Regions from separate parts of the Nonomuraea polychroma genome, predicted to be linked through region 2. Evidence: riboswitches for the same ligand, from Rfam matches in the RefSeq annotation. Region 2 holds a riboswitch; the other holds the start of a gene.

Region 1 (7,877 bases), 9.2 Mb from region 2:
GCGGCGTTGGCCGAAATTTCTGGAAAAGGCGGCATAAAGCCGGGCAATGATGCCGACCTGGTCGCCTTCGATCCCGTCGCCGACAACCCCGTGGACGCCGCCCGCCTGCACCACAAGAACCCGGTCACCCCGTACCACGGCCGCGTACTCAAGGGCGCCGTCCTGACCACGTGGCTGCGGGGGCGTCCGGTGGACGGCGAGCCGCACGGACGCTTCCTGCCTGCCGGGCAGCGCATGATGGCCGGAGAGCCGGCCGAGCAGCACATGATCTTGGGAGAGAAATAGATGTCGCGCTTCATCACCCTGCCGGACCTCGCCCTGCGCACGCTCGGCGGCTCCGTCGTGGCCGCCAGCGACGAGTCGTTCGCCGAGAAGGAGAGCCTGATCCGGCCGGGGCGGCCCGGCTTCCAGGCGGAGACGTTCGGCAACAAGGGCCAGGTCTACGACGGCTGGGAGACCCGCCGCCGCCGCGAGCCCGGCCACGACTGGGCGCTGGTGCGCCTCGGGATCCCCGGCGTGATCCGCGGCGTGGTGATCGACACGGCCTGGTTCAAGGGCAACTACCCGCCGCACGCCTCCGTCGAGGCCGCGGCCGTCGTCGGCTATCCGTCACCGGCCGAGCTGCTGGCCGCCGACTGGGTGGAGATCGTCCCGAGATCCGAGCTCAAGGGGGACGCCGAGCATCACCTCACCGTCACCGACGAGGGCCGCTACACCCACGTACGGCTCAACATCTTCCCCGACGGGGGCGTCGCCCGCCTCCGCGTGCACGGCGAGCCCCGGCCCGACCTGTCCGTCCACGAGGGCCTCAGCCTCGACCTGGCCGCCCTCCAGAACGGCGCCCTGGTCACCGCCTGCTCCAACGAGTTCTACTCGGCGCCCAACAACGTCATCTTCCCCGGGCTGGCCCGCCACCAGGCGGAAGGCTGGGAGACCGCGCGGCGCCGGGACGAGGGCAACGACTGGCTCGTGATCCGCCTGGCCGGCCGCGGCATCATCCGGCTCGCCGAGATCGACACCACGAACCTGCTCTTCAACGCCCCCGGCTGGGTCTCCCTGACGGGCCTCGACGGTGAAGGCCCGGACGCGCGCCACGTGGACCTCCTGCCCCGGACCCGCCTCCAGCCCGACACCTCCCACCGCTTCAGGCTCGACCACACGGACCCCGTCACTCATGTACGCGTCGACATCTACCCTGACGGCGGCCTGGCCAGAGTCCGCCTCCACGGCCACCTGACCTGACACCGGCGGCTGAGGAGCATCCCGCACCCGTGACGGTGCGGCCGGGACCGGTCGCACCGCCGGGCGTCAGTGCCAGAGGAAGACCGTGGAGCCGGCCGGGCGCTCGCTGTTGGGAAGAGGCCGCTGGAACTGCACCACGCCGCGATTCCCGAGCCGCTGCACCCGCACCTTGAACCCGAGCGCCTCCAACTCCGACTTGGCGTCCTTGACGTCCTTGCCGATCACCCCGGGCACCAGGGTGAACTGCTGATCGTCACGAGCCTCGTCGTCATCGTCACCGCGCCCGAACCAGTTGAGGAAGTCCTGGCACCGCGCCACCGTGACCATGACCTGCGCGCCCGGGTCCACCTCGGCCTTGGCCTTGGGCGTCTGAGCGATCACCGTGCACGGCTCGGCGTCGTCGTCCACCTCCTGGACCTGCACCTGGAAGCCCTGCTGGCCGAGGTAGGCGGCGGCCTCGTCCTTCGGCATGCCGCCGACGTCCGGCATGACCAGCCCGGCGCTCACGAAGATGGCGATCTTCGCGCCTTCCTTGACCTTCTCGCCGTTCTGAGGAGAGGTGCGGATGACCTTGTCGCGCTCGACCTCCGTGTTGGCCACTCGCGTGACCGTCCCCACGGTCAGCCCAGCGGCGGCGATCTTGTCGCGGGCGTCGTTGCCGGTCATGCCCGCGACATCGGGCACGACCACGCGCTTGGGCCCGAGCGAGGGCACCAAGGTGATCGTGGCGCCCCGCTCCACCTCGGTCTCGGCCACCGGGTCGGTGCGGAGCACGAGCCCTTCGGCGACGTTCTCGTCGTGTTTGCCGTCCACCGTCTTGATCTTGAGCCCGGCCCGGGCGGCGTTCTTCTCGGCCACGGCCAGGCTCTTGCCCACCAACTCGGGTACGGCGACGTATTCAGGCTGGGCGAAGTACCACCCGGTCAGCGCGACGGCGACGACCATCACGCCGGCCAGTATCACCAGGAACCAGTTGGGCCGGAACCCGCGCCGCTGCGGCATCTCAGCCCGCGGCTGGATCAGCGTGTGCGCCGGCGCCGCCTGAGGCGCCGACTGCGCGGCGTGAACGGCCGTCCTGGCGTTGGGCTGGGACGGCGTGGGCGGCTGGTGAAGCCCGTGGGGCTGGGAGTGCGACAGCGGCGGAGTGGACGTCCGCGGCAACATCCGGTGCGCGTCCACGGCCGCGACGAGCATGGCGGTCGCGTCGGCGGGACGGTCCCCGGGCTCACGGGCCGTCGCGTTCGCCACGAGCGTGTCGACCAGCGGCGGCACCTCGGGGACCAGCGACGACGGCGCCGGCACGGTGTCGTGCACGTGCCGGTAGGCCACCGACATCGGCGTCTCGCCGTCGTAAGGCTGCTGCCCCGTCACCAGCTCGAACAGCATGATGCCCGCGGCGTAGACGTCGCTGCGCACGTCGGCGGCGCCGGTGGTGACCTGTTCGGGCGCCATGTAGCCGATCGTGCCGATCATCACGCCGGTACGGGTCTGGTTGGTCGCCTCGATGGCCCTGGCCAGGCCGAAGTCGACGACCTTGACCCGGCCGTCGTCGGTCATCAGGACGTTTTCCGGCTTCACGTCGCGATGCACCAGCCCGGCCTGGTGGGCCGCGCCCAGGGCGGCGAGCACCGGGATCATGATCTCGAGCGCCTCGCGGGCGGGCAGCCGGCCGCGATCGCGCAGGATGTCGCGCAGCGTCCGGCCCGGCACGTATTCCATCGACAGGTAGACGACGTCGTTGTCGGTGCCCTGGTCGAAGACGTGCACCACGTTGGGGTGGGAGAGACTGGCCACCGACTTCGCCTCGCCGATGAACCTCCTGACGAACGCCGGGTCCTCGGCGAGCGAGCGGTGCATGACCTTCAGCGCCACCGTGCGGTCGAGCCGGACGTCCAGCGCGAGGTAGACGGTCGCCATACCGCCCCGGGCGATCCGGCTCTCGATGCGATAGCGCCCATCGAGGAGCCGCCCGACCAGGGGGTCCGCAGTCGTCGTGTCCACCCAGCAGAGTTTACGGGCGTTTTGCCACTGGCAGGGCCCCACCGCCCGAAACCGATGCGGAGCCGTGCTCGATGGAACGTGCCCACGCCCGCCGAACCGGACACAGCCCCACCTGCGTCACAACCCCGCCGCCGTGCCCGCCCCAGGGGCGGGCACGGCGGCATCGTGGCGTGGCGTGATCACGTGCCGGCGGGACGTGTCAGGGGGTCATCGGGGAGGACGCCTCGGCGTAGCGGCGGCGCGGGATGCGGCCCGCCTGCCGCGCCAGCCGCCCGGCCACCACCGCCGACTTCATGGCCGCCGCCATGAGATCGGGCCGCTGCGCCCGGGTGACCGCCGTGGCCAGGAGCACGGCGTCGCAGCCCAGCTCCATCGCCAGCGCGGCGTCGCTGGCCGTGCCGATGCCCGCGTCGAGGATCACGGGCACCGAGGCGGCCTCCACGATCAGCTCGATGTTGTGCGGGTTGCGGATGCCCAGCCCCGAGCCGATCGGCGCCCCCAGGGGCATCACGGCCGCGCAGCCGGCCTGCTCCAGCCGCCGGGCCAGCGCCGGGTCGTCGCCGATGTACGGCAACACCACGAAGCCCTCCGCCACCAGCCGCTCGGCCGCGTCGAACGTCTCGATCGGGTCGGGCAGCAGCGTCCGCTCGTCGGCGATGACCTCCAGCTTGACCCAGTTCGTGCCGAGCGCCTCCCTGGCCAGCCGCGCCGTCAGCACGGCCTCGCCCGCCGTGAAGCAGCCGGCCGTGTTCGGGAGCACCTTGATGTCCCGCTTGCGCAGCACGTCCAGAACGGAGCCGCGGGCCCCGGGGTCCAGCCGCCGCATGGCGACCGTGGTCAGCTCGGTGCCGGACGCGGCCAGCGCGTGGTCGAGCACCTCCAGGGAAGGCGCGCCGCCGGTCCCCATGATGAGCCGGGAGGAGAACTTCTCCCCGGCGATGATCAGATCATCCACCTTGCACCGCCGTCAGCACCTCCATGCGGTCGCGGTCGCTGAGCGCCGTCGTCTCCCAGGCGCTCCGCGTGACCACCTCGTCGTTCACGGCCACGGCCACCCCGGTGGTGGCCGTGGTCAAGGTCCGTACGGCCTGCGCCACGGTCGTGCCGTCGGCGACCTCGTGCGCGGCCCCGTTGATCGTCACAATCATGAGATTTCCTGAAACCTCCCCGGCGAGCACAACGCCGCCAGCCGACCTTCTTCGCCACCCAAGTCGCCTGACCCACCCAAGTCGCCTGACCCACCCAAGTCGCCCAAGCCACCAAAGTCGCCCGAGCCACCCAAGTCGCCCAAGCCGCTCGAATCGCCCGCGTCGCCCAGCACGAGCGCCGCCGTGAGCGGCGCGAGCAGCACACCGCCCCGGTAGTGCCCGGTGGCCAGGACGAGCCCCGGCGTCCCGCTCGGGCCGATGATCGGCAGGTTGTCCGGCGTGCCCGGCCGCAGCCCGGCCACCACGTCGGCGATCTCCAGCTCGGTCACGCCCGGCACCAGCTCTCTGGCGTCGCGCAGCAGCTCGTAGAGCCCGCCCGCGGTCACCCTGGTGTCGAACCCCAGCTCCTCCTGGGTGGCCCCGACGACCAGCTCGCCGTCGCCGCGAGGGACGAGGTAGACGTACGAGCCGTGCACGGTGCCGCGTACGCACCGGCTGAGCAGCGGCTGCGGGGAACGCAACCGCATGATCTGCCCCTTGACCGGCCGCACCGGCACCTCGGCCAGCTCGCCGCTCCAGGCCCCCGCCGCCAGGACGACCCGCTCCGCCCGCAGCTCGGACGGCGGCTCAGATTCCTCTCGCGGCGTGCCGGGGGCACCCGTCGGCGGCTCCAGGCGTACCCCGATGACCCTGCCGTCCTCGTCGCGCAGGAGGCCCGCGGCACGCGCCCGCACCAGCGGCACCCGCAGCCGCTCCAGGGCCGCGAGCAGGGCCGCCGTCACGCGGCGCGGATCCACCCAGGCGTCGCCGGGAGCCAGCAGCCCGCCGCGCACCGACGGGGCCAGCATGGGCTCCAGGCGGCGGCACTCGCGCCCGGTCAGCCGCTCGACCGGCAGCCCGAGCTTGTCCATGAAAGCCGCCAGCTCGTCCAGCGCCGCGAGATCGTCGGCCCCGAACGCCACGTCGAGCGTCCCGTCCGCACGCAGGTCCAGCCCGTGCCGAGCCGCGTCGCCGATCTCCAGCCCGCCGAACGCCCCGAGCCCGGCCACCTCGGCGGTCGTCCCCGGATCGCCGTCGCCGGACCGGGCCGTCCCGTCCGAGATGCCGCCCGCCGTGGCCAGGGCGTCGTCGCTGCGCCCGGTGAGGCCGGCGTCCTGGGCGAGCTCGGCGGCGAAGGACGGCCAGCGGCGCAGTGACGCCATGCCCAGCCGCAGCAGCGGCGCCTCCGTGTACGTCACCTCGCTGACCGGGGCCAGCATCCCCGCCGCCGCGTAGGAGGCCCCCGAGGCCGGAGCCGGATCCACCACGGTGACCGCGCGCCCCGCCCGGGCCATCCGCCACGCGATGGACAGTCCGACGATCCCGCCGCCTACGATCACATCCACATGCGCTCCCTTCGCCGGCATGATCCGGATCAGGTGTCTTGCGGTCGAAGGCCCGGTGCAGCCTTCCTCTCAGCCCGGTAACGGCCGGACTCCCGCGCGTCTTTACCTCCTCAGCCTACGGCCTCGGTGCGACGTCCAAGAACGGCCCCCGTTAAGGTCATGAACGTGGACAATGTCGTGGTGGTGGGAGCGGGCCTGGCGGGCGTCCGCACGGTGGAGGCCCTGCGTGGGCGAGGGTTCGGCGGCAGAATCACGCTGATCGGGCAGGAGCGGCATCGCCCCTACGACCGCCCGCCCCTGTCCAAGAGCGTGCTCCTCGGCGAGGCCGACAGCAGCTTCGTCGACACCGACCTCACCGCACTCGACGTCGCCTTCCGCCCGGGCGTGGGCGCCAAGGCGCTGCGCGCGGGCGTCGTGGAGACCACCGAGGGCGAAGTCGGCTACGACGGCCTGGTCATCGCCACCGGATCCGAGCCGATCAGGCTGCCCGGCGACGGGCCCCAGCACGTGCTGCGCACCCTCGACGACGCCCACGAGCTCAGGGCCATGCTCGTGCCCGGCGCCCGGGTGGCGATCATCGGCGCCGGCTGGATCGGCGCCGAGGTGGCCACCGCCGCCCGCCGCGCCGGCTGCGCGGTCACGGTGATCGAGGCGGCCGCCACCCCGCTCGCGACCGCCGTCGGCACGGAGATCGGGGCCCGTACCCAGCGCTGGTACGAGGGCATCGACCTGCGGCTGAACACCATGGTCCGGTCCGTGGACGAGGGCGGCGTGCGGCTGGTGGACGGCGAGTTCGTCGAGGCCCACGTGGTCGTGACCGGCATCGGCGTGCGGCCCGCCGTCGAATGGCTGGCCGACGCCGACATCGACCTGCACAACGGCGTCGTCGTCGACGAGCACCTGCGGGCCTCCCTGCCGAACACGGTCGCCGTCGGGGACTGCGCCGCCTGGTGGTCGCGCCGCTTCCGTACCCGGCTCAGGATCGAGCACTGGGACACCGCGCTCAACGCCCCCGAGGTCGCCGCCGCCACGCTGCTGGGCGAGGACGCGGTCTACGACCCGGTGCCGTACTTCTGGTCGGAGCAGTTCGGGCACATGGTCCAGTACGCCGGGCACCACCCGGCGGGGGAGCGGCTCATCTACCGCGGCGACCCGGAAGGCAAGTGGTCGGCCGTCTGGCTCGCCGCCGACGGCGCCCTGGCCGCGGTGCTCGCCGTGGATCGGCCGCGAGATCTCGTACAGGGACGCAGAATCATCGGCGCGGGACACCGTCTCGACGCGGAACGCCTGGTAGATCCAGAAGTATCCCTACGAGATTGTGTTGTTTGAGCAAGCACGGCATGTGGTAGTTGTGGTTTCGTGACGCTTTCTGTTGCACAGATCGACCGGGAGACCGACCAGCTCGTGGACGAGTGGCTGACGCTCCCCGAAGTGGCCCAGCGCCTTGAGCTTCCCATAGGGCGGGCCAAGCAGCTCCTGAAGGACCACAAGCTCCTCGGCGTGCGCCGGGGCAGCGGCGGGCCGCAGGTGCCCGCGGTGTTCCTCGATGGGAAGGACGTGATGAAGGGCCTGCCCGGCACACTGACCGTGTTGCAGGACGCCGGCTACGACGACGTCGAAGCACTGCGCTGGCTCTTCACCCCCGACGAGTCCCTGCCGGGGTCGCCCATCGAGGCGATCAAGGCCGGCCGTCACACGGAGGTCAAGCGGCGTGCCCAAGCCCTCGCTTTCTGAGGCCCGCCTCTACCTCTGCACCGACGGCCGCCGCGACCGCGGCGACCTCGCGGAGTTCCTCGACTCGGTGCTGGCCGGCGGCGTGGACATCATCCAGCTGCGGGAGAAGGGCCTGGAGGCACGCGACGAACTCGCCCTCCTCGAAGTCTTCCGCGACGCCTGCGACCGGCACGGCAAACTACTGGCCGTCAACGACCGGGCGGACATCGCCTACGCCGCCCGGCCCGACGTGCTCCACCTGGGGCAAGACGATCTTCCTGTGACGGTCGCGCGAGAGATACTCGGCGACGACATCGTCATCGGACGATCCACCCACTCCACCGCCGAGGCTTCCGCGGCGGCGGTGGAGGAGGGCGTCGACTACTTC
Region 2 (7,877 bases):
CTGCCGGCCGACCTCAGCGGCTGAGCAGGTCCCACATCCCCTTGGTGATCACGGCGGGGATGCGGGAGCGCGTCGCCCGCCAGCGGCCATCTCGCCGCCCTACTGCGGGTCCGCGAACACCTACGCGGCATCGAGTACCACATACTCGCGGATGGCACCGGTAGCGGCAGGCCTGAAAAGAAAATGCAGTGTGCGTCTTCTGCATGTTGGACCGTGCCATTTACGCCTCTTCTAGGCGCATCGCATGAGGGCTGTACGGGGATGGAATCGCTCTGCGTGGTACGGCCAAGTCCGGTCCGTTGCGGAGGGAGTCGATGGTGTGGGTGAGGCGTTGGCTGTAGGCGATGGACAGTGCCCGGTCGCGGCGGTAGCCGAAGGCGGCGAGGTCGATGCCATCCTCTTGGGCGAGCACCGCTGCGCCGGCTTCACCGAGGACGTAGTGCCAGGGCGCGGAGCCGATCGGGGTCCGGGGTCGGAAGCGGTCCAGGACGCCATGCCGGTGCAGCGCGATGAGCCGGTGGCGGCGGTGGAGGGGTGCTCGAAGTACCCGTTGCGCTCCTGCATCATCTGCGAGATCTGCGACCGTCGGCATGCACGGTAAGAGCCGCAGCGAAGTGTCGTACTACGCCTGCGAGCCCGACATGCGCCACCACAAAGACCGCCGCGAGTGGCACGCCAGCCACCCGAAGAGCCTGTGGGTTCGCGAGGACGACCTCCTCGATCTCGCACACGAATTCTTCGCCGAACGCGTCCACGCCGGGGGACGGACGCGAAGACCGGCTCAGGAAGGAGATCCGCGATCTGGAGAAGCGCCAGGCGGCCTTCAACCTCGGACTCCGCCATCGCGTCGAGGCCCACGAAGTGCTGATCCGGATCACCGTCAAGGAGGGCAACTTGCCCCTGATCAAGACCCTGAGCAAAGAAATCGCCGACCCGCCCCAAGGCAGATCGGCGACCGAAGATGCTTCCCTTGTTCTGTGTGCCCCCTGCAGGATTCGAACCTGCGCACCCGGCTCCGGAGGCCGGTGCTCTATCCCCTGAGCTAAGGGGGCTCAACGAGTGCTAAGGCTATCAGCATCTACGCACTACTCTGCACCGGATAACGCTCGTCGAACACATCCCGTGAAAACCGCACGTGACCGGCCTGCTACAGGTTAGCTTTGCGGCCGTGAGTGAGGTTCTTGGCAAAGTACTGGTCGTGGACGATGACGAGGTCATCCGTCAGCTCATCGCGGTCAACCTGAACCTGGAGGGGTTCGAGGTGGCGACCGCCACGGATGGGCAGGATTGCCTCGATCGGGTGAGGGACGTCAAGCCCGATGTCATCACGCTGGATGTGATGATGCCGTGCCTGGATGGGTGGGCTACGGCGGAGAAGTTGCGTACGGATGAGGACACCAGTCACATCAAGGTCGTGTTGATCACGGCGCGGGCGCAGGATGATGACAAGAGACGGGGGCTGGGGATCGGGGTTGACGCCTATCTGACGAAGCCGTTTGATCCGGCGGAGTTGATCCAGGTTGTCCGGGATCTGGCGGAGAGTGCCCGTCGGTGAAGAGGGCCGAGGTGAGGGGTGCTGGGGCGGTCCTGTGGCCCGTCGTGGTGGCGGGTGCGCGGGTGTAGCGCTTCTTCCGTACGCTGGCGGCAACACTCCCGTTTTGAAGGGTTGAGACGGTGCGTAGCTCGATTTTCGGCAATCTCGACGGCCAGCCGTTGCCCGGCGGGTTCGTGCTGGAGAACAAGAAGATGTTGCGCGTCCAGTTGCCTCACGAGGTGCTTGCCAAGCAAGGCTCGATGGTCGCCTTCCAAGGGCAGATGGACTTCGACTACGAGGGGGCCGGCGGGCTCGGCAAGCTGTTCAAGAAGGCCGTCACCGGTGAGGGCGCCTCGCTCATGCGGGTCCGCGGTGAGGGGCTGCTTTATCTGGCCGACAACGCTGACGACATCCACCTGTTCTACCTGGAGAACGAAGGGCTGACCGTCAACGGGCGGAATCTGCTGGCGTTTCAGCCGCAGCTCACCTGGGACATCCAGCGGGTCCAGGGGGCCGGGGTGGCGGCGGGCGGGCTGTTCAACACGACGGTGACGGGGACCGGGTGGGTGGCGGTGACCACGCACGGTACGCCGGTGTTGCTCGATGTCGCACGCATGCCGACGTTCGCCGATGGGCAGTCGGCGGTTTGCTGGAGCACGGGGCTTCAGGTCGGGGTCAATCGGACGATGAAGGTGGGCGCGTTGATCGGGCGGGGGAGCGGGGAGGCCATGCAGCTGGCGTTCAGGGGGCAGGGCTTCGTGCTGGTGCAGGCCAGCGAAGGTGCCCCCATGGTGACCACTTCTTGATGCTGCCGATCGGCTTCTAGGCGCAGGTTGGGGTGGGGGCGGTGTTGGTGCCGTTCCACGAGGCCAGGAAGCCGAACGTGGCCGTGGCTCCGGGTGCCAGGGAGCCGTTCCAGTTCACGTTGCGCACCGTCACGTCCGCGCCGCTCGCGCTCAGCGTGCCGTTCCAGATCTGGCTGATCTGCTGCCCGTTGGCGAACGTCCACCGCACCGTCCACCCGTTCATCGGCGTGGTGCCGGTGTTCTTGACGGTGACCTCGCCCTGGAAGCCGCCCTGCCACTGACCGGCGTTCTTGTACGTGGCCGTGCACCCGCCACCACCGGTGGGGGTGACGGTGGGGGTCACGGAGGGCGACGGGGTGACGCCGGACAGGGCGTTCACCAGGGCCGGGTACCACTTGTCGGAGATCTTCTGATCGCCCGCCGCGTTCGGGTGCACCCCGTCGTACGTGTCCGTGCTGGTGCTGAACCCCGTCCATTGGTCCACCACCGTGATGGGCGACTGCTGGGTGGAGGTGCTCGTGGCCCAGCCGGGGATGGCGTTGTTCAGGTTCACGGCGCGCTGGGCGCATTCGGCGCAGGTGGACGGGTTCATCGGGATGATCTTGGCCACGAGGATCTTCATGGCGGGGTTGCTGGCCCGCATCTGGTTCACGAGCGTCGTGTACGCGCTGAGGATCGTCGAGGTCGGGATGTTGCTCCACACGTCGTTGGTGCCGAAATGCATCATGACGATGTCGGGCCTGGTCGCGGCGAGCCAGCCGGGCAACTGGTTCTGGTTGGCGACGTTCGTGGCAAGGTAACCGCCGTGGCCCTCGTTGTCGCCGTCGTACGGGACCGAGCAGCCCTGCGCCGGGAGGGTGCCGACGAAGTCGATGTTCGTGTAGCCGGTGCTCTGGAGCTTGTTCCAGAGCAGGGCCCGCCAGCAGCCGGGGGAGCCGGTGATCGAGTCGCCCAGGGGCATGACCCTGATGGCGGCGGCGCCGGCCGGGGTGGTCGTCAAGAACATCACCGCGCCGGCCATCGCCAGCAACGCCGCCAGTAACGCCCAGGTCTTCCGCATCGTCCGCACTCCCGTCGTCGCCTGGCGCTGATCGTAAGAGCGCGGCTTGGAGACGGGAAGGCGGCGGCCCGGGCACTGGGACGCGACCTGCGGCGATACGCGATCCGGGATGTAACTTTCAGATCAAGGGCGGACGATGGCGAGCGGGCCCGGCGCGTGGTGGAGCAGGGCCTGGCTGATCGAACCCATGATCATCCCGGTCAGTTGACCGTGTCCGCGCGACCCCACGACCAGCAGGTCGGCCCGCGTCGCGGCTTCCTTGAGCACCTCGATGGGGTGCCCGTGGATGACCTCGGCCACCACGTCGATCCCCGGATGGTGTGCCCGGCCGTCGGCCACCAGCTCCTGCAGGGCGCGGAGGGCATCTTGCTCGCCGTCGGGGTCGGCCGGTTCGAAGCCGCTGGGGTGCGGCCAGGCCCACGCCTGTACGGCATGTACCCGTGAACCGTGCAACTCTGCCTCGGCGAGGGCGAAGTCGAGCGCGCGCAGGCCGCCGGGTGAGCCGTCCACCCCGGCCACCACCTCCCTGCGGGCCGGCCGGGGAACGTCCCGGATGAGAACCACGTTCGTACGGGCGTGCGCGGCCACTCCGTGCGCGACGGAGCCGACCAGCAGCCCGCGTACGCCACCGATCCCGCGGCTGCCCACGACCAGCAGCTCGGCGCTCTCGGAGGCGTCGATCAATGTGGTACGGGGATCGCCGGGCAGCAGCTCGGTGGCCACATCGACCTCCGGATGCTCGCGGCGTACCCGGTCTTCGGCCGCTGCGAGCACTGTCATGGCGCCCTCGCGCATCCACCGGCCGACCTCGGCATAGTGGCCGCTGGGCGTGTCTTCGGCCACCCATTTCGACACGGCATGAGCGATGACGAGCGACGTGCGGCGAAGGGCGGCCTCGGTGGCGGCCCACGCGGCGGCCTCCAGCCCGGTGCGTGAACCGTCCACCCCAACGATGATCACGACGACGGCCTTTCAGGATCTTCTAGGGTCTAGGAGAACGCGTAGCACTCCACCTCGGCCCGGCGGAAGGACACGCCCTGTTCCGTGGAGTCCTCGGTGCACTGGCGCTCGGCCTTGCTGAGCCTCAGCGTGCCGCAGACGGTCACGCCGGAGAACGTGCGGCAGTCGAGCGACCTGTCGGTTTTGCCGATCCGGTACCGTGCCTTGACCTCCTCGCGGCACTGCGTCCGCGCCCGTGCCGTATTGGCGTACTGGCACTGGGCGATCAGGGTCTGGTACTGCTCTTGACTGACTTCGTGCTGGTCGATGCCGTCCCCGGCAGCGCTGGTCCCTCCCAACGCGGCCACCACCACGAGTCCTGCGACAGCGGCTATTTTCTTCATAGTCCCCCTGAGGGGGTGGTACCGCCGAGGGCGATCGTCAAACCTCACGGCGGCGCGCCAGCACGCTGAGCCAGGTGCGGTTCCACGTGCTCATCTCCTGCTCCAGGACCTCGAACCCGGCCGATTCCAGCGTCGCGAGCAGCGTATCGGGGTGGCGGTGGACGAACCACCGGAAGACCTCGGTGTCGTACGGAACCGGCTCCCAGCCCTCCCCGTCGCCGGCCGAGGTGCTCAGGCCCAGCACGCCACCCGGCCGCAGCGTCGCCCACCAGGCGCGCAACGTCGGCTCGGTCTCCTCGGCGGGCACGTGGAGCAGCGCGGCGGAGGACCACAGGCCGGCCAGCGAGCCGGGGGCGAGCGGCGGCCTGCGCAGGTCGCCTCGCACGGTCGGCACTCCGCGGGCGGCGGCCAGCCTGGTCATCTCGATCGAGCGGTCGACTCCGATGACCGGCAGCCCCTGCTCTTGGAACCAGGCCGCGTCATGCCCGGGACCGCACCCGAGATCGGTCACCAAGCCCCGCGCCGCGTCGGCGAATCGCTGGCGGAAGGCCAGGAAGCCGTCGCTGCGGCTGGCGCGCGCGTCGAAATCACGTGCGATGCGGTCGTAGGTCGCTGTGGTGCGCGAAACGGGATCATCCATTACCTCGATCATGCCAGGTTTGGCGCGGCTTAACAGGTGGGTACGATCAACGCCGTCCAACGCGGGAGCCCGGTGCTGACCGGGCTGAGAGGACGGCTGACAGCCGCCGACCGCCAGAACCTGCTCCGGATAATGCCGGCGAAGGGAGTTTGCGCGATGAATGGCGCGCGTTTTTCCAAGATTTACACCGGTGACCTCCGCGTGCCGATGCGTCAGGTGCACCTTTCCAACGGTTCGACCGTGACCCTGTACGACACGTCGGGCCCGTACACCGACCCCGCCCTCGAGACCGACGTCCGGCGCGGGCTGCCCCGTCTGCGCGAGCAGTGGGTACGCGAGCGCCGCGCAGCCGGCCACCCCGTCACCCAGGTCGCCTGCGCGCGGAAGGGCCTGATCACCAAGGAAATGGAGTTCGTGGCCGTCCGCGAGGGACTCGACGCCGAGTTCGTACGCCAGGAGGTCGCGGCCGGCCGGGCCATCATCCCCGCCAACGTCAACCACCCCGAGTCCGAACCCATGATCATCGGCCGCAACTTCCTCGTGAAGATCAACGCCAACATCGGCAACTCCGCCGTGACGTCCTCCATCGAGGAGGAGGTCGAGAAGATGACCTGGGCCACCCGGTGGGGCGCGGACACGATCATGGACTTGTCCACCGGCCCGGACATCCACGAGACCCGCGAGTGGATCATCCGCAACTCGCCGGTGCCGGTCGGCACCGTGCCCATTTACCAGGCGCTGGAGAAGGTCAAGGGCCGTCCGGAGGATCTGTCCTGGGAGGTCTACCGGGACACGCTCATCGAGCAGTGCGAGCAGGGCGTGGACTATGTGACCGTGCACGCCGGGGTGCGGCTCGAACACGTGCCGCTCACCGTCCGCCGTAAGACCGGCATCGTCTCGCGCGGCGGCTCCATCATGGCCGCGTGGTGCCTGGCGCACCACCGTGAGAGCTTCCTGTACGAGTACTTCGCCGAGATGTGCGAGATCCTGGCGCGTTATGACGTGTCGTTCTCGCTGGGCGACGGGCTGCGGCCAGGTTCGATCGCGGACGCCAACGACGAGGCCCAGTTCGCCGAGTTGCGCACGCTCGGCGAGCTGACGACGATCGCGCGGGAGCACGACGTCCAGGTCATGATCGAGGGCCCGGGACACGTGCCCATGCACAAGATCAAGGAGAACGTCGACCTGCAGCGCGAGCTCTGCGACGACGCTCCCTTCTACACCCTCGGGCCGTTGGTCACCGACATCGCGCCGGGCTACGACCACATCACCTCCGGCATCGGCGCCGCCATGATCGGCTGGTTCGGCACCGCCATGCTCTGCTACGTCACCCCCAAGGAGCACCTCGGCCTGCCGGACAAGGACGACGTCAAGACCGGCGTGATCACGTACAAGATCGCCGCCCACGCGGCGGACCTGGCCAAGGGGCACCCGCGGGCGCAGGAGTGGGACGACGCGCTGTCGGACGCGCGGTTCGAGTTCCGCTGGGAGGACCAGTTCGACCTGTCACTCGATCCCGAGACCGCCCGCGCCTTCCACGACGAGACCCTGCCTGCGGCGCCGGCCAAGACCGCGCACTTCTGCTCGATGTGCGGGCCCAAGTTCTGCTCCATGCGGATCAGCCACGACATTCGCGAGGCCGGCTTCGCGGAGAAGGCGGCGGAGTTCCGGCAGCGCGGCGGCACGGTCTACATCGATCAGCCCGGCAGGGTCTCGCCGCCGACGGGGGCCAGCACCTCGCCCGTGTAGTACGACGAAAGCCGTTCGGCGGCGAAGAAGACGTACGAGGGGGCGATCTCGTCCGGATCGGCGGGTCGCCCCATCGGCACGTGCTTGCCGAACTTCTCCACCTTCTCCTCCGGCATCGTGGCCGGGATCAGCGGCGTCCACACTGGCCCCGGCGCCACGGCGTTGACCCGGATGCCCCGCTCGACCAGGCTCTGTGCCATGGAGTAGGTGAAGGCGTTGATCGCGCCCTTGGTGGCCGCGTAGTCGATGAGCGACTTGTTGCCGCGCAGGCCGTTGATCGAGGAGGTGTTCACGATCGCGCTTCCCTCGCGCAGGTGGGGGAGCGCGGCCTTGGTGACGCGGTAGTAGCTGTGGATGTTGACCGCGAACGTACGCTCCCACTGCTCGTCGGTCAGCTCCTCCAGGCTGTTCACCGGTGCCTGGTAGGCCACGTTGTTGACGAGCACGTCCAGCCCGCCGAGCTCGGAGACCGCCTGCTCGACGACGGCGCCGCAGTGGGCGCGGTCACCCAGGTCGCCGGGCAGCAGCACGCAGCGCCGCCCGGTCTCCTCGACCAGCTTGCGGGTGTGCGCGGCGTCCTCGTGCTCGGTCAGGTACGCGATCGCGACATCGGCCCCTTCCTTGGCGAAGGCGACCGCGACCGCCCTGCCGATCCCCGAGTCGCCCCCGGTGATGAGCGCCTTCTTGTCCTTGAGGAGGTCCCGGCCCTCGTAGTCGCGCATCTCGTCACGCGGCTCGGGGACCA

What was found. A riboswitch is a leader RNA that binds a small molecule or an ion and turns the genes downstream of it on or off. The one in region 2 is predicted to bind thiamine pyrophosphate.
Region 1: it holds a riboswitch for thiamine pyrophosphate, as region 2 does, so the genes downstream of both, EDD27_RS55410 (FAD-dependent oxidoreductase) here and thiC (phosphomethylpyrimidine synthase ThiC) in region 2, are expected to answer to the same signal.

What each region holds. Positions count from the first base shown of each region.
Region 1 is NZ_SAUN01000001.1:1,983,294-1,991,170, forward strand. Features, by position in the region: gene allB (allantoinase AllB) at 1-285, shown strand, start outside; gene alc (allantoicase) at 286-1,242, shown strand; gene pknB (Stk1 family PASTA domain-containing Ser/Thr kinase) at 1,309-3,243, opposite strand; gene EDD27_RS08795 (thiazole synthase) at 3,443-4,198, opposite strand; gene thiS (sulfur carrier protein ThiS) at 4,191-4,391, opposite strand; gene EDD27_RS55410 (FAD-dependent oxidoreductase) at 4,388-5,776, opposite strand; TPP riboswitch at 5,766-5,882, opposite strand; gene EDD27_RS08810 (NAD(P)/FAD-dependent oxidoreductase) at 5,942-7,105, shown strand; gene EDD27_RS08815 (Rv2175c family DNA-binding protein) at 7,136-7,510, shown strand; gene thiE (thiamine phosphate synthase) at 7,488-7,877, shown strand, end outside.
Region 2 is NZ_SAUN01000001.1:11,166,259-11,174,135, forward strand. Features, by position in the region: gene EDD27_RS59155 (replication-relaxation family protein) at 221-592, opposite strand; tRNA gene EDD27_RS52130 (tRNA-Arg) at 981-1,052, opposite strand; gene EDD27_RS52135 (response regulator transcription factor) at 1,169-1,555, shown strand; gene EDD27_RS52140 (AIM24 family protein) at 1,675-2,340, shown strand; gene EDD27_RS52145 (cellulose binding domain-containing protein) at 2,357-3,400, opposite strand; gene EDD27_RS52150 (universal stress protein) at 3,524-4,345, opposite strand; gene EDD27_RS52155 (hypothetical protein) at 4,390-4,743, opposite strand; gene EDD27_RS52160 (class I SAM-dependent DNA methyltransferase) at 4,781-5,383, opposite strand; TPP riboswitch at 5,435-5,547, shown strand; gene thiC (phosphomethylpyrimidine synthase ThiC) at 5,540-7,132, shown strand; gene EDD27_RS52170 (SDR family oxidoreductase) at 7,081-7,877, opposite strand, start outside.